3 regions of the Anaerotruncus sp. genome follow, and region 2 is predicted to be linked to each of the others. Evidence: predicted binding sites of a transcription regulator. Region 2 holds the regulator's gene; each other region holds the start of a gene.
The links. The regulator HrcA, encoded in region 2, represses chaperone genes, less so after heat shock. The targets are predictions, from matches to a motif close to TGTTAGCACTCNNNNNNNNNGAGTGCTAACA.
Positions count from the first base shown of each region.

Region 1: a site for HrcA is predicted at 2,725-2,755, ahead of clpB (ATP-dependent chaperone ClpB). Genes of this name have one in related genera too.
Region 3: a site for HrcA is predicted at 2,544-2,574, ahead of htpG (molecular chaperone HtpG). Genes of this name have one in related genera too.

Region 1 is NZ_DBMDHH010000025.1:15,435-23,318, reverse strand. Features, by position in the region: gene fba (class II fructose-1,6-bisphosphate aldolase) at 1-260, shown strand, start outside; gene ACZO3G_RS08530 (hypothetical protein) at 434-1,402, shown strand; gene ACZO3G_RS08525 (hypothetical protein) at 1,462-2,529, opposite strand; gene clpB (ATP-dependent chaperone ClpB) at 2,797-5,403, shown strand; gene ACZO3G_RS08515 (helix-turn-helix domain-containing protein) at 5,723-5,953, opposite strand; gene ACZO3G_RS08510 (hypothetical protein) at 6,073-6,342, shown strand; gene ACZO3G_RS08505 (GNAT family N-acetyltransferase) at 6,383-6,871, shown strand; gene ACZO3G_RS08500 (ABC transporter ATP-binding protein) at 7,016-7,884, opposite strand, start outside.
Region 2 is NZ_DBMDHH010000005.1:78,650-83,046, reverse strand. Features, by position in the region: partial or broken gene dnaK (molecular chaperone DnaK) at 1-1,030, opposite strand, end outside; gene grpE (nucleotide exchange factor GrpE) at 1,126-1,659, opposite strand; gene hrcA (heat-inducible transcriptional repressor HrcA) at 1,688-2,716, opposite strand; gene ACZO3G_RS02800 (HPr family phosphocarrier protein) at 3,000-3,221, shown strand; gene ACZO3G_RS02795 (recombinase family protein) at 4,234-4,397, opposite strand, start outside.
Region 3 is NZ_DBMDHH010000020.1:10,817-18,700, forward strand. Features, by position in the region: gene ACZO3G_RS07310 (MATE family efflux transporter) at 1-465, opposite strand, end outside; gene htpG (molecular chaperone HtpG) at 599-2,503, opposite strand; gene ACZO3G_RS07320 (hypothetical protein) at 2,688-3,029, shown strand; gene ACZO3G_RS07325 (V-type ATP synthase subunit D) at 3,138-3,818, opposite strand; gene ACZO3G_RS07330 (V-type ATP synthase subunit B) at 3,825-5,204, opposite strand; gene ACZO3G_RS07335 (V-type ATP synthase subunit A) at 5,204-6,979, opposite strand; gene ACZO3G_RS07340 (V-type ATP synthase subunit F) at 7,059-7,379, opposite strand; gene ACZO3G_RS07345 (V-type ATPase subunit) at 7,372-7,884, opposite strand, start outside.

The DNA.
Region 1 (7,884 bases), on a different contig from region 2:
TGCCGCTCGTCCTTCACGGCGGCACGGGCATCCCGGCCGACATGATCAAAAAGGCGATCTCGCTGGGCGTCAGCAAGATCAACGTCAACACCGAGTGCCAGCTCTCCTTCGCCGCCGCGACCCGCGGGTATATCGAAGAGGGCAAGGACCGGCAGGGCAAGGGCTTCGACCCCCGCAAGCTGCTCGCGCCCGGCTGCGACGCGATCAAGGCGACCGTCAAGGAGAAGATGGAGCTCTTCGGCTCGGTCGGCAAGGCGTAAAGCATAAAGAAAAAACATCCGCCGGCTAAACCGGCGGATGTTTTAGTTCTCACGCCTCCCCGGGACCCATACGTTTACGCCATTATTTTGTGCAGTCTTGCGCTATCTTTTCCCGCGTGAATCTGATATATTGACAGTAAAGACACAACGCCGATCAGTTGGGAGGGGTTCTGATGTTCAAAAAGTTTTTCTCCGTTTTGCTGGCGCTCTTCCTGCTTCTGCCCGGGCAGGCCGTGTCGGCGCAGGAAGCCGATTCCCTCTTTAACCGCGCACTGCGGAAGGAGCCCTATTCTGTGCTCGACGGCCGGCTGACCATCCGGATGCCGGCCGGAACCGAGGACGCGGCGATGCAGCCCGATATCATGGGACCCATGTCCTCCTCTGCGCGCGAGACCCGGCTGATGTCGGAAAATATCGGCGGCGCGGAGTTGGTTGTGTATGCGCAGGAGATGTTCTGCTATTCCACCGGCGATTTTGTAAAGGATCTGGAAATCATCTTTTCATCCAACTGGGAGGACGCGGAGTTCGGTTATGAGCTGGCCTGCTCGGAGCCCGGTTTTTCGGCGGCAAAGCTCAAAATCCCCGCGACAGACCCACAGGGTGAAGCGATCCTCGTCAGTGCCGTGGTGGTGCGGACCGCCGACAACGGACTCATTATGCTCTCTTTTCTGGTCACGCCCGAGGCCTACCGCTCCCCCGATCAATGCCGTGCGCTCTGCGACCGGGTGATTGCCACGCTGAAGCCGGGGGAACGGATGCTGAACACCGACGCCCGCAGGGAGACGCTGGATGCCGCGGGATACCAGATCAGCCTCGACAAGGATTATGTGGTGATCGAGCAGTTCGGCGTAGATTTTTTGGTCTACTACATCGATAAAGTGACCCCGCTGGGCACATCGGCCCCGTCGATGGGCATCTATCTGGGCTTCCACCCTTCGACGGACGGGAAGCCCTACGGTACGCAGAGCAAGGGCGCCATCCTCGGAAAGTCGGTCGTCTGGTCCGCCTCCGGCAATCGCGTGGAGACGCTCACGACGCTGAAGGGCGGCAACATGATGCACATCTTTATCACTGCCGACGATCAGGCCGACCGCGCCGCCCTCAAGAAGATGGCGCAGTCCCTCCAGGTAAAAACGAAGTGATATGCACGGTGGTAAAAAGGCCCGGATTTCGCATGAAATCCGGGCCTTGCTTATTGCTTTCAGAGAGCCCCGGCGGTAATGATATAGTTGCCGAGCGTCCGGACCTTTGCCGAGAACGCCCCGCGCCCGTCGGAATCGGCGGTGTACTTGAAGCGGCTGGTCACGTCCTTGAGGTCGCCGGCTTCGGTCGCCTCATAGATGTGGATCTGCCTGTGGGGGACCGTCTCCTCGCCGTCGAAGGTGAGGTAGGGGTTCGTGAGGGTGAGCGTGCCGCCCTTCGCGTCGGGGTTGCCGCGGAAGAAGCGGGTGTACATCTCCCCGAGAGGGGCCGTGTGGTTGCGGCCGGTGTCGGCGCGACGGGTCGAAAGCTTGGGCGCGTAGAAGATGTCCGAGCCGGAGAGCTCGGCGACGATGATGTCCTCGTCCTCCCAGGTGTAGTCGCTGTCCCCCTCCTGGGTCGGGGTGAGGACGATGTCCTCCGCGCCGATCGGGTGCTCGACGTCCTTGAAATAGAAGAGGTCGCCGTACCAGTCGGGGCTGGTTTTCAGGTAGGAGGAGGGGAAGAGGGTGTCCTCGGTGATGCGCAGCGTGTAGTCGATGACGATCTTCGCGCCGCTTTTGACCGCCAGCTCGGAGGCCGTACCGGTGTTCGCGCCGAGCGGGGAGACGGGCAGGGCGGTGTCCTTGACGGCGGTATAGGTCACCGTGAAGCCGATGCCGGTGTTGTCGTACATCCCGTCCTTCGAGAGGGTCACGACAAAGCAGGCGCCCGCCCCGACAATCGGCTCGTCCGACTGGCGGACCGACCGCGCGTTCATCGCGTTGGCGGTCGTCTTGACCGAGCAGCGGAAGGCGGAGGAGTCGTAGAAGACGGAGGAATCGGTGACCCGCCACAGCTTGCCCGAGTCGTCGTAGACCCGCTCGTCCGCGGCGACGGTCAGCGTGTTGCCGTAGACCGAATTGCCGTTTGCGAGGTAGCGGTGGGGGTCGTATTCATAGACCCTGGCGACAGCGGTCGTCTTGGAGTCGCCCGCGAGGGAGGGGGCTTTTTCCGCGGCGAAGGCGGGGGCCGCGAGGGAGAGCGCGCAGGCCAGCGCGAGCGCGGCGGCGAGAACGGAACGCTTCATATGAAATCCCTTCTTACAGATGAAAATTTTGGTGTAATCCTATGATATCCCCAAATCCGGCCCCCGTCAACCGCCGGGGGGCAAAGTTCAGAAACCGTTCAAATTCGCCGGGAATTGGGAAAAAACCAGGCACAATTCACAGGAAAAATGTTTACAATTTGTACTTGATTTCCCCTGCGGTTTGGGGTACTATATAGTTAGCACTCAAAGTAATAGAGTGCTAAAACACCGTATCAAACAGCTTTCACATAAAGGAGGAGGGTGTCTATGAACGCTCAGAAATTCACCCAGAAGTCGCTCGAGGCGCTGCAAAGCGCGCAGGACCTCGCGACCGAATACCAGAACATGCAGATCGAACAGCAGCATCTGCTCTACGCACTGATCGCGCAGGAGGACGGCCTCATCGGCCAGATGCTCAAAAAGATGGAGATCGACCCCGCCGCGCTGCTCTCCGACGTGCGCGCCGAGGTCGAGCGGTTGCCGCGCGTCTCCGGGCCCGGCCGCGAGCAGGGCAAAATCTACGTCTCGCAGGAGGTCGACCGCGCGCTGGTCCAGGCGGAAAAGCTCGCCGACCGGATGAAGGACGAATACGTCTCGGTCGAGCACGTCATGCTCGCGCTGCTCGAAAACCCGAACGGCGCGCTGGGGCAGCTCCTTTCACGCTTCCGCCTGACGAAGGACGGCTTCCTCTCGGCGCTGGTGAGCGTGCGCGGCAACACCCGCGTCACCTCCGACACCCCGGAGGACACCTATGACGCGCTGAAAAAGTACGGCACCGACCTCGTCGAGCAGGCGCGCAGCCAGAAGCTCGACCCGGTCATCGGCCGCGACAACGAGATCCGCAACGTCATCCGCATCCTCTCGCGCAAGACGAAGAACAACCCCGTCCTCATCGGCGAGCCGGGCGTCGGCAAGACGGCCATCGCCGAGGGACTCGCGCTGCGCATCGTGCGCGGGGACGTGCCCGAAAACCTCAAGGACCGCACGATCTTTTCGCTCGACATGGGCGCGCTGATCGCGGGCGCGAAATTCCGCGGCGAATTTGAGGAGCGCCTCAAGGCGGTATTGCAGGAGATCAAGAAGAGCGAGGGCAGGATTATCCTCTTCATCGACGAGCTGCACACCATCGTGGGCGCGGGCAAGACGGAGGGCTCGATGGACGCGGGCAACCTCTTAAAGCCGATGCTCGCGCGCGGCGAACTGCACTGCATCGGCGCGACCACCCTCAACGAGTACCGCCAGTACATCGAAAAGGACGCCGCGCTCGAACGCCGGTTCCAGCCGGTGCTGGTGAACGAGCCGACCGTCGAGGACACGATCTCGATCCTGCGCGGGCTCAAGGAGCGCTACGAGGTGTTCCACGGCGTCAAAATCCAGGACCAGGCGCTCATCGCGGCGGCGGTCCTCTCCAACCGATACATCACCGACCGCTTCCTGCCCGACAAGGCGATCGACCTTGTGGACGAGGCGTGCGCGATGATCCGCACCGAGATGGACTCGATGCCGTCCGAGCTCGACGACCTCTCCCGCAAGATCATGCAGCATGAGATCGAGGAGGCGGCGCTCAAAAAGGAGACCGACCAGATTTCCAGGGAGCATTTGCAGGAGATCCAGCGGGAACTCGCGGAAATGCGCGAGCGGTTCAAGGCGATGAAGGCCCGCTGGGAGAACGAAAAGAACGCGATCACCAAGGTGCAGAGGCTGCGTGAGGAGCTCGAGCAGGTGAACGCGGACATCGAGAAGGCCGAACGGGAATACGACCTCAACCGCGCCGCCGAGCTCAAATACGGCAAGCTCCCCGCCCTCCAGAAGGAACTGGAGGAGGAGGAAAAGCTCGCGGGCGCGGCGGAGAAGGACTCCACCCTCCTGCGCGACCGCGTCACCGAGGAGGAGATCGCGCGGATCGTCGGCCGCTGGACGGGCATCCCCGTGGCGCGGCTGATGGAGGGGGAGCGGCAGAAGCTGCTCCATATGGAGAGCATCCTGCATGAGCGGGTCATCGGTCAGGACGAGGCGGTCACCACCGTCAGCGAAGCGATTTTACGCTCCCGCGCGGGCATCCAGGACCAGGGCCGCCCGATCGGCTCCTTCCTCTTCCTCGGCCCGACGGGCGTCGGCAAGACCGAGCTCGCCAAGGCGCTCGCGCAGGCGCTCTTCGACGATGAGCGCAACATCGTGCGCATCGATATGAGCGAATACATGGAGAAATTCTCGGTCAGCCGCCTGATCGGCGCGCCTCCGGGATACGTCGGCTACGAGGAGGGCGGCCAGCTCACCGAGGCGGTGCGCCGCAAGCCCTACTCGGTCGTCCTCTTCGACGAGATCGAAAAGGCCCATCCCGACGTCTTCAATATCCTGCTCCAGGTGCTCGACGACGGCCGCATCACCGACAGCCAGGGCCGCACCGTGGACTTTAAAAATACGATCATCATCCTGACCTCCAACCTCGGCTCGCCCTACATCCTCGAGGGGATCGACGAAGACGGCCGGATCACCGAGGAGGCCCGCAAGGCGGTGGACGGGCTGCTCAAGCAGCAGTTCCGCCCCGAGTTCCTCAACCGCCTCGACGAGATCGTCTTCTATAAGCCGCTGCAAAAATCCGAGATCGCGCAGATCGTCGACCTGCTCATGGCCGACCTGCAAAAGCGCCTCGCCGATAAGCAGCTCACCCTGGCCCTCTCGCCCGAGGCGAAGGAGTATATCGTCGACCAGGGCTACGACCCCGTCTACGGGGCGCGCCCCCTCAAGCGGTTCCTCCAGCACAAGCTCGAAACGCTCCTCGCCCGCATGATCATCGCCGAGGACCTTGCCCCCGGCACCCGGCTCGAGGCAGTCATGGAAAATGATGATTTGGCAATCAAGGCTGTTTCATAATAGGAAAGGGACGCGCCCGGCTGGGTGCGTCCCTTTTTTAATCAGTTTTAGATTTTCCGACCGGCGGTCGCGGGGCTTTCTTCGCGCCCCTACAGGGCGCTTTTGTTGTGCCGCCTTCGGCGGCAGGGATTGCCGGGTTCCGCCCCGGCAGGCGGGTCCATTTCTTGATCGCCCAAGAAATGGACGAAAGAAGGGCGCTCAAGGGGGCTCACTTGAAGAAGATGGGGGCGCAAAGCTCGCCCCCTTGAGAATCCCCCGTCGCGTGGAGTCCGCCAGCCGCGGAAAGAAGACAAATGCCGAGGTATCAGCAAGAGGACGCCTACTGCGCCCGTTCGGGGTTCTCCGTCAGGCCCAGCAGGTAGTCGGTGGACACCCCGAAGTAGTCGGAGAGCAGCACCAGCCGTTCCAGCGAGGTGGCTTTCTTTCCACGTTCCATGTCGCTGATCTGCACGCAGGAAACCTGAAGAAGCTCCGCAAGCGCGGCTTGGGGAACGGCGCATTTCGTCCGGAGGGCGCGGATTCTCTGCCCAAAAATTTCTTTGTCCAGCATATCAAAATCCCCTTGACAAATAAGCTCTTAGCGAATATAATACAATTAAGCTAAAAGCTAATACCAAATATTCTACTCTAAGGTAAATATCATTATATCATATCAGGAGGGGTTGCGCCATGCTGTCGGAAGAATTTGAAGAATATCTGGGCGCGATGTACGAGCGGGCGCACCAGCGATTCCGGGAGAGCGGGGAGAGCCGCCTTTTGCGCGGGCGGCTGGACGACTGTGAGGCGGCCTGCCTGCAAAACGTCCATCCCAACGACCATTTTTTCGTCCATGACCTGCTGGCGGCTCTTGCCGACGCGGAAAGCGCGGAGGCGGAATACCTCTACCGGCAGGGCTACGCGGACTGCGTGGAATCCTTAAAACAGTTGCATGTCCTCTGAAAAAGGTGTATAATTCCCCCGTCTGAAAGGGGTTTTGACAATGCAAGTGACCGTGAGGAAGTTCACCGACGCCGATCTCCCGGCGATGACCGCCATCTGGAACGGGATCGTCGAGGAGGGGAACAGCTTTCCGCAGGACAGGCCCTTTACGGAGGAGGAGGCGCGGGAGTTTTTCGCGGCGCAGTCCTTCACCGGGGTCGCCGAAGCGGACGGGAAGGTGCTGGGGCTCTACATCCTGCATCCCAACAACGCGGGGCGCTGCGGACATATCGCAAACGCCTCCTACGGGGTGGCGTCCGGGGCGCGGGGCCTCGGCGTGGGGGAAAAGCTGGTGCGTCATTCGCTGGAGATGTGCCCGGCGTGCGGATTCGTGGGACTCCAGTTCAACGCCGTCGTCTGCACCAATACGGCGGCGATCAAGCTCTATGAACGCCTCGGGTTCGAGCACATCGGCACGACGAAAAACGGATACCGCTTCAAGGACGGCAGCTACGCGGACCTCTTCCTCTTCAATAAGCCGCTCATCTAGAATGAAGAATCCCCCTGCCGGCCAATGGCCGGCAGGGGGATTCTTGCGTCACGGGCGGCGCGCTGCCGGGAGGCAGGGCGCCGTGCCTGCGCCAAAAGCTTTGGGGGTTTCCAAAGGGGGCTTTCTCGAAAGCCCCCTTTGGCCTTAGTCGAGCTCCGCCACGCCGGTATAGAGCTGGTAGTAGCGGCCGTGCAGGGCGAGCAGGTCGTCATGGCTGCCGCGCTCGATGATCTCACCCTGTTCGAGCACCATGATGGCGTTCGAGTTGCGGACGGTCGAGAGGCGGTGGGCGATGACGAAGGTGGTGCGGCCCTCCATGAGCCGGTCGAGGCCATGCTCGATGTGGCGCTCGGTGCGGGTGTCGACCGAGCTGGTCGCCTCGTCGAGGATGAGGATGGGCGCGTCGGCGCAGGCGGCGCGCGCAATGTTGAGCAGCTGGCGCTGGCCCTGGCTGAGGTTTGCGCCGTCCCCCTCGATCACCGTGTCGTAGCCGTGGGGCAGGCGCATGATGAAGGAGTGCGCCGACGCGAGCCGCGCGGCCTGTTCGACCTCCTCGTCGGTGGCGTCGGGGCGTCCGTAGCGGATGTTGTCCCGCACGGTCCCGGTGAAGAGGTGGGTGTCCTGAAGCACCATCGCGAGCGACCGGCGCAGACTGTCCTTCTTGATCTGGCGGATGTCGATGCCGTCGATCGTGATGCGGCCCTCCGCGATGTCGTAGAAGCGGGTGAGCAGGTTGGTGACGGTCGTCTTGCCCGCGCCGGTGGAGCCGACGAAGGCGATCTTCTGGCCGGGCTTCGCGTAGAGGGAAATGTGGCGGAGCACGGTCTTTTCGGGGGCGTAGCCGAAGGTCACGTCCTCGAACCGGACGTCCCCGCGCACGGGGACGCGCTCGGCGGGGGCGCCGTCGTCGCGGTAGCGCTGCCAGTAGAAGGCGTGCCCGTCGCGGACGAGGTCGGCGGCGTGGGCGGGGTCGGGTTCCTCGACCGGCTCGCGCATGACCTCGTAGATGCGTT
Region 2 (4,397 bases):
CCGCGACGCACTCGTCCGGGTTGATGCCCTTGAAGGGATCCTTGCCGCAGAACGCCTTGACCGCGTCCTGCACGGCGGGGATGCGGGTGGAACCGCCGACGAGCAGCACCTTGTCGAGGTCGGAGACCTTGAGGCCCGAGTCGGCCATCGCCTTGCGCACCGGCTCCATCGTCTTTTCGACGAGGTCGGCGGTCATCTCGTTGAACTTCGCGCGGGTCAGCGTGACGTCGAGGTGCTTCGGCCCGGTCGCGTCGGCGGTGATGAAGGGCAGGTTGATGTTCGCCTGCGTCATGCCGGAAAGCTCGATCTTCGCCTTCTCGGCGGCTTCTTTCAGGCGCTGCATGGCCATCTTGTCGCCGCGCAGGTCGATGCCGGAGTCCTTCTTGAACTCGTCCGCCAGGTAGTTGATGATCCGCTCGTCGAAGTCGTCGCCGCCCAGGCGGGTGTTGCCGTTGGTGGCGAGGACCTCCTGGACGCCGTCGCCCATCTCGATGATCGAGACGTCGAAGGTGCCGCCGCCGAGGTCGTAGACCATGACCTTCTGGTCCTGCTCCTTGTCGATGCCGTAGGCCAGCGCGGCCGCCGTCGGCTCGTTGATGATCCGCTTGACGTCGAGGCCGGCGATGCGTCCGGCGTCCTTGGTGGCCTGGCGCTGCGCGTCGGAGAAGTAGGCGGGCACGGTGATGACCGCCTCGGTGACCTTTTCGCCGAGGTAGGCTTCCGCGTCGTCGCGCAGCTTCTGCAGGACCATCGCGGAAATCTCCTGCGGGGTGTAGTTCTTGCTGTCGATCGTGACCTTGTAGCTGGAACCCATATGCCGCTTGATCGAGGAGATCGTGCGGTCGGGGTTGGTGATCGCCTGGCGCTTGGCCACCTGACCCACCATGCGCTCGCCCGTCTTGGAGAACGCGACGACCGACGGGGTCGTGCGCGCGCCTTCCGCGTTGGCGATGACGACGGGTTCGCCGCCCTCCATGACCGCCACGCAGCTATTTGTCGTACCTAAGTCGATACCGATGATTTTTCCCATGATAAAAGCCCTCCAGATCTATTAAACTTAATTTTTACGAAAGGGATATCGTTTCGCGGCTCTCCCGCGGAATCGTCTGAACCTGATTTGCGCCGTCAGTTGGCGACCTTGACCATCGCGTGCCGGATGATCCGGTCCCCGAGCTTGTAACCCTTCTGGAACACCTCGACGATGACGCCCGCCTCGGCGTCCTCGTCCTCCACGTGCATGACCGCGTTGTGGAAGTCGGGGCTGAAGACGTCGCCCGCCGCGCCGAACTCCTCGACGCCGAGCTTGGCGAAAACGTCCTTAAAGTTTTGCAGAATCATCTCGACGCCCTTTTTGAATTCGGCGTCGGTGCAGGGCGCCGCGAGCGCCCGCTCGATCGTGTCCACGACCGGCAAAAACTGCGCGACCGCGGCGGCGGTGGCCTGCGGGTAGATCGCTTCCTTCTCCCGGACGCTCCGCTTGCGGAAGTTGTCGTATTCCGCCATCGTGCGAAGCAGCTTGTCGTTCAGGGAATCGACCTGCTCCCTGAGGAGTTCGGCCTCGCTCTTTTCGGGAGCGGTCTGTTCCGCCTCCTGCGCGGGGGCCTCCTCCCGCTCCTGCGGCTCCGCCTGCGGGGCCGTGTCCTTCGTCTCTTCTGCCAAATCTGCTCACAACCTATCTCTGTTATTGTTATTCCTGCTCAAACGTCTCCGCAAGGAGCTTTCCCAGCGTTTTGGAGAAATACTCGATGTGCGGGATGATCTTCGCGTAATCCATGCGCACCGGCCCGATCACGCCGATCGCGCCCGAATTCTGCTCGCCGATCTTGTAGCGCGTGACGACCACCGAGGTGTCCGCCAGCTCGCTCTGGGGGTTTTCCTTGCCGATCGTGATAAAGACCGCGTCGCTTTTGGAGGCGAGCACCCCGAGGAGCTGTTCACGGTTGTTCATCGTCAGCAGCAGGTCGCGGGCGATATCGGAGAACTCCTTGTAGCCCAGCAGGTTGACGCTGCCGGAGGTGTAAAACTGCCCCTCGTTGATCTCGCGGCAGAGCTCGTACACGGTGGCGAGCACCGGGACGAAGAGGGTGGAGTAGTCGCCGAGGGTCACGGCGATCGAGTTGATGTACCACTGGGAGATGTCCGAAACCGATTTGCCGACCAGGCGGCCGTTGCAGAACTGGTTGAGGAATTCGACGATCTCGGTGGTCAGCCCGAAGTCGACGCGGCAGACCTTGTTTTTGATGACGCCGTTGGTCGCGATGACCAGCACGACGACGGTCCGCGCGCCCGCAGGGACGATCTCGACCCGCTTGACCTGCACCGTCTTGGGGGTGATGGTGGTCGAGACGGTCGCGCACTTGGTGTAGTCGGCGAGGGCCTCGGCCGCGTCCTCCAGGAGCCTGTCGGGATCGGGGTCGCGCACGTTGAAAAGCGCGTCGATCTCGCGCTGCTCCTCCTCCGAGAGGGGCTGGCAGTGCATGAGCTGGTCGACGTAGATGCGGTAGCCCAGATGGGAGGGCACCCGCCCCGCCGAGGTGTGGGGCTGTTCGAGCAGCCCCATGTCGAAGAGCGCCGCCATATCGTTGCGGATGGTGGCGGAGGACACCTGGAAGTCAAGCTTCCGGGCGACCGTCTTGGATCCGACGGGCTCCCCCGTCTCGATATAGGTTTCGACGATGGCCGTCAGGACCTTCAGTTTTCGAATGTCGAGCTTCACCGTTCCCACCTCACATTCCCGTTCCCGGCGAAGGGCTCTTTAGCACTCATTATTTACGAGTGCCAACAACTATAATGTACCACACTTTTCTGCAAAGTCAAGGGAATTCACGAAATGTTTACAGAATTTCTAGCACTCTATATGCGCGAATGCTAATTATGTAAATTATGTACAAACTTTAAAAAATTCATTGTACATATTGACATTGCTTCCATTTTGTAGTTTAATAGGGACAGAGAGAGAATCAACCATTTCACAACCGACAACATAAGGAGGTTTTATCATGATCATCAAAGACGTTATGCTTCACTCCGCGGAGGACCTCCGCCAGTTCATGTATCTCGCCATGCAGTCGTCCGAGGACATCGGCGTGCACACCACCGACGGCAAGATCGCGGACGCAAAATCGATCCTCGGCCTGATGGCGCTCGACTACAACAAGCCCGTCAAGGTCGTCACCGAGGACAGCCACTTCATCAAGCAGATCGAAAAGTGGGCGGTCTAAGGTATCCCCGCCTCACGGACGAGGGCCGGCGGCTCTCCCCGCGTACCCCCGCCCGATCAATGCATCCCGCAATAAAGCGGCCGCCTTTGGCGGCCGCTATTTGTTTGCCGCCGAGTGGCGGAGTTGCCGGTAGTCGACCGACAGCGACCCCTTAGGTTTACCGCTCATCGAGCGGCGCAGTTTGTCGGTGGTCGCTCGGCGAGCGGCGGAGCTACCGGGTCCCGCCCCGGCGGGCGGCCCTATTTCTTGGCCGCCCAAGAAATAGGGGAAAGAAACCGCAGGGGGCCTGGGCGGCCTGCCCGGGCTGCGCCCGGAGCGCGCTACGCGCGACGGCCGCTCGCGGGCGCTCCGCCCCGCGGCCCCGGCTTGAGTCCGCTGCGCGGACCCGGCCCTGCGGGCCGGATTCTCTATCAGGATGGCCTGCGGCCAAATCCCTGCGACCCCAGCGCCGCCTCCGGTTGGCCTTCGGCCAAAGTCGGCGGCGCCCCGTCACGGATAAACGGACAAGTGTACAGCATCCCGCCCGCCGCCGCGCCGCGGGCGCAATGCCTCTGCCCGAGAATCCCCGGAACCGTACCGGTAGTTCCCATAGGGGAGGCACGGCCGCTTTTGCGTGGCGCGTAGCGCCCACGGGGAGGCGGAAAACTGCGCGGCTTCGCCGCGCACGCGGGCAAGGCGCGCGAACGCCCGGAACGGGCGTTGTTTTCCGCCGTATGGTTTTGGCGAGCCATCCGGCTTCGGCCGTTGGGAGCGCCCGCAACCTGAATTGAGCCTTCAGCTGGTGCACCCGTGGGGAGTGACGGTAACTTGCGGGTTCTGGCAAGGTACTCCAGGGGATCCCTAAGGGGGCGGCGGAGCCCCCTTAGGCGTCCTTCTTTGGGTACTTTCTTTGACGCAAAGAAAGTACCCCGCCTGCCGGGGCGGGACCCGGCAATCTTCGCCGCCGAAGGCGGCACATCTGAAGCGCCCCGGAGGGGCGCGCAAAAAGCCCCGCCGGGCGCAGCGCGGCAAATCAGCTCTCCCCCGTCTGCTTGCGGCGGCGGTAGATGGTCGAGCGGCTGACGCCGCACAGCTTGGCAATCTCGGCGGCGGTCAGCTCCTTGCGCTGCCACTGGCAGAGCAGCTCGTCGAAGTGGTTGGGAAGCGACTTATGGGGACGGCCGAACTCGACCCCGC
Region 3 (7,884 bases), on a different contig from region 2:
GCCGTGCGCGCGGAAGAAGGCGACGAAGGTCAGGTGGATGGCCTGCAGGGGCATGCCGACGCCGATGATGCGCAGGTAGGCGCCCGCCTCGGGCATCAGTTCCGCCGGGACCCCCATCAGCCCGTAGATCTGCGTGGAAAAAAAGGTGAGGGCGACGAAGATGACAAGCGAGAGCGTGACGTTGACCACGAGCGAAACGGTGTAGGTCTGGGCAACCCGCTCGGTGCTGCCCGCGCCGATGTACTGGGTGATCAGGATGGTCGCCGCCATGCAGATGACCGAAAAGGAGATGAGGAGCAGATTGGTGATGACGTTGGCGTTGCCGATCGCCGCGACGGCGGTGGGGGAAGTGCGGGCCACCATCATCTGGTCGACGTTACTGACGAGCATCTGGAGGACCAGTTCGACGAAGATCGGCCAGGTAAGCTGGAAGAGGTACCCGCGCGAATTGACATTTTGATCCATAAGCGTCCCCTGTTCACATCATAATAACGGAGTCATTATAGTACCTGCACGAAAAAAGTCAATGGATTTTCAGCACATCGCACAAATAAAGCGGACAGCACAAAAATGCTGTCCGCTGTAAGCCCGTGGTTCGTTATTTTGACATGAGGTCACAGATGGCGTTGGAGAAGGCGACGGGGTCGTCGATCGACATCCCCTCGATGAGCAGCGCCTGCGAATAGAGCAGGGAGGCGTACTGTTTCAGCTGGTCGCGGCCGCCCTCGTCCGCGTAGAGCTTCCGCATTGCCGCGAAGACGGGGTGGGAGGCGTTGACTTCCAGCACCCGCTCCGCCTTGGGCTTCTGCTCGCCGGGCATCGCGCTGAGCACCTTCTCCATCTCGAGCGAAACCATGCCGTCGCTCGAGAGGCAGACGGGGTGGGATTTGAGCCGGCTGGAGAGGCGCACCTCCTTGACCTTTCCGTCAAGAGCGTCCCGCAGAAAACCGAGCAGGTCCTTGTTCTCCTCGTTCTGCTTTTTGATCTCTTCCTTTTCCTCCTCGGTCTCCAAACCGAGGTCCTTGTCGGCGACCGACTTGAATTCCTTGTCCTCGTACTTGAAAAGCATCCGGAGCGCGAACTCGTCGACGTCGTCGGTGAGGTAGAGGATTTCGTAGCCCTGGTCGCGGAGCAGCTCGGTCTGGGGCAGCAGGCCGATCTTTTCCACCGTTTCGCCGCAGGCGTAGTAGATGTATTTCTGCGACTCCTTCATGCGGCCGACGTACTCCGACAGGGTGACGAGCTTTTCTTCGCTCGACGAGTGGAAGAGCAGCAAATCCTGCAAGAGGTCCTTCTTGGCGCCGTAATCGTTGTAGACGCCGAACTTGAGCTGGAGGCCGAAGTTCTTCCAGAATTTCTCATATTGATCCCGGTCGTTTTTGAGCATCGAAAGCAGCTCGGAGTGGATCTTCTTTTCGAGCCGCCCGGCGATCACCTTGAGCTGGCGGTCGTGCTGGAGCATCTCACGGGAGATGTTGAGGGAGAGGTCCTGCGAGTCGACGAGGCCCTTTACAAAGCTGAAGCAGTCGGGCAGCAGGTCGGCGCACCTGTCCATGATGAGCACGCCCGAGGCGTAGAGCTGGAGCCCCTTCTCGTAGTCGCGGGAGTAGTAGTTGAAGGGGGCGCGGGCGGGGATGAAGAGCAGGGCGTTGTAGGTCGCCGCGCCCTCGGTGGAGCTGTGGATGACGAGCGCCGGGTCCTCGAAGTCGAAGTATTTCTCCTTATAGAAATTGTTGTAGTCCTCATCCTTCAGCTCCGACTTGTTCTTCTTCCAGATGGGCACCATGCTGTTGAGGGTCTCGTGCTCGGTGTAGTCCTCGTATTCGGGCTTGTCCTCGGGGCAGCCCTCCTTGAGACGGCGGGCGGGCATGTCCATGCGGATGGGGTAGCGGATGTAATCGGAGTACCGTTTCACAAGCGCGGAGACGCGGTGCGGGTCGAGAAATTCGTCGTAGTTCTCCTCCCCCTCGTTCTCCTTGAGGGTCAGCACGATCTTTGTGCCGTGGCCGTCCATTTCGCAGGGCTCGATCGTGTAGCCCTCGACGCCGCGGCTCTCCCATTTCCACGCCTCGTCCGAGCCATAGGGACGGCTGTAGACGGTGACGCGGGAGGCGACCATGAACGCCGAATAGAACCCGACGCCGAACTGGCCGATGATGTCAATGTCCTCCTTGTGCTCGCCGTCCTCTTCCTGCTTGAAGGCGAGGGAGCCCGACTTGGCGATCGTGCCGAGGTTGCTTTCGAGCTCGTCCTTCGTCATGCCGCAGCCGTTGTCCGTGATCGTAAGGGTGCGGGCGTCCTTGTCGAGGGCCAACTCGATCGAGAAGTCGTCCCTCGAAAGCCCGGTGAGATTCTCCGAAAGGGAATGGTAGTAGAGCTTGTCGATCGCGTCGGAGGCGTTGGAGATCAGTTCGCGTAAAAAGATCTCCCGGTGGGTGTAGATCGAGTTGATCATCAATTCGAGCAGCCGTTTGCTCTCGGCCTTGAACTGCTTGGTGCGCATGAAACCAGACCTTTCTATCAGAATTTCATTAAAAACGAAAAGTTAGCACTCAATCTGTTTGAGTGCTAACTATACTATAATATAAGTCGCAGGAAAAATCAAGTCTAAATTGTGAACATTTTCGGCAGTAAAACGCGCTCTTTCCGCCACTCATCTTACAGAAGGACAAAAAGGGGGGACCGGCATGGGCCGGATCAATCATCTGCTGAAGTTTGCCTGCATCGCGGCGGCGCTGACACTGCTTGCCGCTTCCCCGGCGCTGACCGCCCGGCCGCCCGAGCCGCCGGCTGAGACGGTCGAGATGCGCCTGCTGCCCGACGACCGCCCGATCCGCGTGACGGGCGACGGCCGGGTTCTCGAACTGCGCGCTCCCGCCGCCGGGCAGCTGCCCTCCCACGGCTTTGACGCGGAGCTGACGCCCGTCTACGACACGGCGGAGCCGGTCGACATCGCGCAGATGCCGGTGCGGGAAACGCCGGAAACGCCGGTTCCCCGCGCCTGCCCGTTTGACGGGGAAGCCGTGTGAAACGCCGGCCGGCATTGGCCGCGGCAGCGCTGACCGTCCGCCGCCCGGGAGCCCGGCTGATCGAATGAGGATAAAAAAGGACCGCCTTACGGCGGTCCTTTTTGTGGTTTAGGATTGGGTATAGGCCTGGCCCGTGTGCTCCTTGTAGTGGTGCGCTTCCTCGAGCATCATGTCCTTGACCTTCATCAGGCGGATCTGGGTGCTGCGTTCGTTCTCGTCGAGCTTCATCGTGATGTACTTGATGTTTTCCCGCAGTTCGGGGATCACGACGTGTTCGAGCGCGTTGACGCGGCGGCGGGTCTTCTCGATCTCGGCCGCCATCAGCTGGCAGGACTTCTCCACCTCGGCCAGCCGCAGCAGGTCGGGCAGGATGTCCGAGAGGGACTTGATCGCGCCGTCGAGGTCGGAGGAGGTGAAGGCGAAGCCGTAGGAATAGATGTTGTTTTCGTCGCCCGAGCGGGTCTTGTACTCGAAGACGGGAATCTCGACGCTCATGACGTTGCGCTCCGACGCCTCGAGGTAAACCTCCTGCATCGGGGCCATCATCGCCACGTTGAGCACCTCGTCGTCCATGCCCGCGCGCGCCAGCACGAAATTCTTGTTGGCGGCGGCGATGCCCGCCTCCACGGTTTCGCGCAGGGCCTTGTTTTCCCGCACCAGCTCGAGGAACTGACGCATCAGCTCGTCGCGCTTATCCTTGAGGAGCTTGTGGCCGCGCGTGGCGGTGACCAGTTTTTTCTTGAGTCTGGTCAGCTCCATGCGGGTCGGGTTCACCTGTGTTTTTGCCACGGTGCATCACCCCTCCTGCTGGCCGTAATACTGATCGAGGAACTTGTCGTCGATACGTTTCAGCTCGCTGCGCGGCAGGATGCGCAGCAGCTTCCAGCCGATGTCGAGGGTTTCCTCGATGTCGCGGTTGGCGTCATAGCCCTGCGAGACGTACTCCTGCTCGAACGCCTCCGCGAACTTGGCGTAGAGCTTGTCGATATCGGTCAGCGCGGCCTCGCCGAGGATGACCATCAGCTCCTTCGCGTCCTTGCCGCGGGAATAGGCGGCGAAGAGCTGGTTCATCGTGTTCGCGTGGTCGGCGCGGGTCTTGCCGGCGCCGATGCCCTTGTCCTTCAGTCGGGAGAGGGAGGGCAGCACGTCGATCGGCGGGGTGACGCCCTTGCGGTAGAGCTCGCGCGACAGGATGATCTGTCCCTCGGTGATGTAGCCGGTGAGGTCGGGGATCGGGTGGGTCTTGTCGTCCTCGGGCATCGTCAGGATGGGGATCATCGTGATCGAGCCGGTCTTGCCCTTCTGGCGTCCGGCACGCTCGTAGAGGGAGGCGAGGTCGGTGTACATGTAGCCGGGATAGCCGCGGCGTCCGGGGACCTCCTTGCGGGCGGCCGAAACCTCGCGCAGTGCGTCGGCGTAGTTGGTGATGTCGGTGAGGATGACTAGCACGTGCATGTTCTTCTCAAACGCGAGGTACTCGGCCGCGGTCAGCGCCATGCGCGGGGTCGCGATGCGCTCGACGGCGGGGTCGTTCGCGAGGTTGATGAAGAGCACGGCGCGGTCGAGCGCGCCCGTCTCGCGGAAGGACTCAATGAAGAAGTTGGACTCCTCGAAGGTGATGCCCATCGCGGCGAAGACGACCGCGAACTGCTCGTCGGTGCCGCGCACCTTCGCCTGGCGCGCGATCTGGGCGGCCAGCTGGGCGTGGGGCAGGCCGGACGCCGAGAAGATGGGCAGCTTCTGGCCGCGGACGAGGGTGTTGAGCCCGTCGATTGCGGAGATGCCCGTCTGGATGAACTCCTGCGGGTAGCTGCGGGCCGCCGGGTTCATCGGCAGGCCGTTGATGTCCATGCGCTTCTCGGGCAGGATCTCCGGGCCGCCGTCAATCGGACGGCCGAGGCCGTCGAAGACGCGGGAGAGCATATCCTCCGAGACGCCCAGCTCCATGCTGCGCCCGAGGAAGCGGACGCGGGAGTTGGAGAGGTTGATGCCGGTCGAGGACTCGAAGAGCTGGACCAGCGCGTCGCTGCCGTTGATCTCCAGCACCTTGCAGCGGCGCTTTTCGCCGCTGGCAAGCTCGATCTCGCCCAGCTCGTTGAAGGTGACGCCCTCCACGCCGCGGACCAGCATCAGGGGGCCTGCGACCTCCTGTATGGTACGATATTCCTTCGGCATTAGAACTCCTCCTTCTGTTTGGCCGCGAGCTCGGCGATCTCACTGGCGAGCTCCCGCTGGATCGACTCGTACTCCGGTCCGATCTGGTCGGGCAGGATGTACTTGAAGCGGCCGATCTGCTCGCGCACCGGCAGGTTGACGAGGGAATCGACCGGGATGCCCTTGGAGAGGCCCTCGACCGCCGCGTCGTAATAGTCGAGCACGAGCTTCATCATCGTGAACTGTTTGGGCAGCGGGGTGTAGGTGTCGACGTCGTGGAAGGAGTTCTGGTGCAGGAAGTCCTCACGGATCGACCGCGCGGCCTCCAGCTTGATGCGGTCGGGCGCGGACAGCGCGTCCATGCCGACGAGCTGGACGATCTCCTGCAGCTCCGATTCCTCCTGCAACAGCAGCATCATCCGCTGGCGCAGGGAGGACCACTCGGCCGCGACGTTCTCATTGAACCATTTCTCGGTGGTATCAGTGTAAAGGGAATAGCTTGTCAGCCAGTTGATGGCGGGGAAGTGGCGCTGGTAGGCCAGCTGGGCGTCGAGGCTCCAGAAGACCTTGACGATGCGCAGCGTCGCCTGCGAAACCGGCTCGGAGATGTCGCCGCCCGGAGGGGAAACGGCGCCGATTGCCGAAAGGGAGCCCTCGCGGCCCTCGGAACCGAGCGTGATGACGCGGCCGGCGCGCTCATAGAACTGCGCGAGGCGGCTGCCGAGGTAGGCGGGGTAGCCCTCCTCGCCGGGCATCTCCTCGAGTCGGCCGGACATCTCGCGCAGGGCTTCCGCCCAGCGGGAGGTCGAGTCGGCCATCAGCGCGACCGAGTAGCCCATGTCGCGGAAATATTCGGCGATCGTGATGCCGGTGTAGATTGACGCCTCGCGCGCCGCGACGGGCATATCCGACGTGTTCGCGATCAGCACGGTGCGCTCCATCAGGCTGCGGCCCGTTTTCGGGTCCTTCAGCTCGGGGAACTCGTTGAGCACGTCGGTCATCTCGTTGCCGCGCTCGCCGCAGCCGATGTAGACGACGATGTCCGCCTCGGCCCATTTCGCCAGCTGGTGCTGGATGACCGTCTTGCCCGAACCGAACGGACCGGGGACGGCGGCCACACCGCCCTTGGCGATGGGGAAGAGGGCGTCGATGACGCGCTGGCCGGTGACCAGCGGCATGTCGGGGGAGAGTTTTTCCTTATAGGGGCGGCCGCGGCGGACCGGCCAGCGCTGCATCAGCGTCAGGGGCTGCTCGGTCCCGTTGGCCGTCTCGATGACGGCGACCGTCTCGGTGATGTTGTAGTCGCCCTCTTCGATCGATTTGATCGTGCCGACGACCCCCACGGGGGCCATGATCCTGTGCAGGACGATCTCCGTCTCCTGCACGGTGCCGATCACGTCGCCCGCGACAATCGCGTCGCCCTGGCGGACGACGGGGGTGAAGTGCCATTTCTTCTCCCGGTCGAGGGAGGGGACTTCGACGCCGCGCGCGAGTGAGTTGCCGATCTTCGCGCGGATCTCCTCCAGCGGGCGCTGGATGCCGTCGTAGATATTCGAGATGAGGCCGGGGCCGAGCTCGACACTCATCGGCACGCCGGTCGATTCCACCGGCTCGCCGGGGCCGAGGCCGGAGGTCTCCTCATAGACCTGGATCGACGCCTCGTCGCCGTGGATCTCGATGATCTCGCCGATGAGGCGCTGCCCGGAAACGCGCACCACGTCGAACATGTTGGCGTCGCGCATCCCCTCGGCGATGACCAGCGGGCCGGCCACCTTTTTGATCGTACCTTTGCTCATAGCTTGCTTTCACCTGCTCTATTCCGGTTTCGGAGGCCCCGCCGCTGCGGGGTCCGCGAAAGCCCTATTTTGCCGGCGGTCAGTTGCCGCCGAAGATGATGTCGGAGCCAACTGCCTGCTCCACCGATTTTTTCACGTTCCGGATGCCCATGCCGGTGTTCCCCGAGACGCCGGGGATGGGGATGATGGCGGGGAGGCGCTGGGCGCGGTAGCGGTCGATCTCCGTTTCGAGCTGGGCGGCGAGCGCCTCGGTGACGTAGACCACCGCGTAATCGCCCTCCGCGAGCCTGCGCAGCTGCTTTGCGGCCTCGACTGGGTCGGTGACCGGGAAGGTGTCCAGGCCGAGCGCCGCGAAACCGTAGATGCTGTCCCGGTCCCCCATGACTGCTGTCCTATACATACATCTCCCTGATCCTTTCCCGGATCGACGCCTCCGGCAAATCGTTGAGCTTGCCGGAGAGGATAATCCGCACGCACTTGATCTCGTTTTCCCGCCCGAGGATATAGGCGGCGAGCGGTCCGATGCCGAACGCCTGGAACTGCTGCGGGCGGATCGACTCGATGATCACGTTGTCGCACCACCGCTCGAACGCGGAGGGCGACTGCTCGAGCGCCGAGACGGCGGCCGCGTAGTCGGTCGTGGAGAGGTAGTCGCTGACCGCCTCGAGGCTGTCGGCGGCCGCGCGCGCGAGCTGGTAGACGTCGAGCGACCGGCAGGGCGCCAGCGCGCGGCGGATGAATTCGAGGGACTTGCCCGTCTTCTGGCAGCGCACGGCGGTCTTGATGTCCGCCGCCGCGACGGTGAGCTCGGCATATTTGGCGATCAGCTCACTGTCGCTCTCCCGCCCGGCGCGCTCGATCGCTTCGAGCGCGGCGCGGTCGATGACGATGTCGCAGAGCTGGCC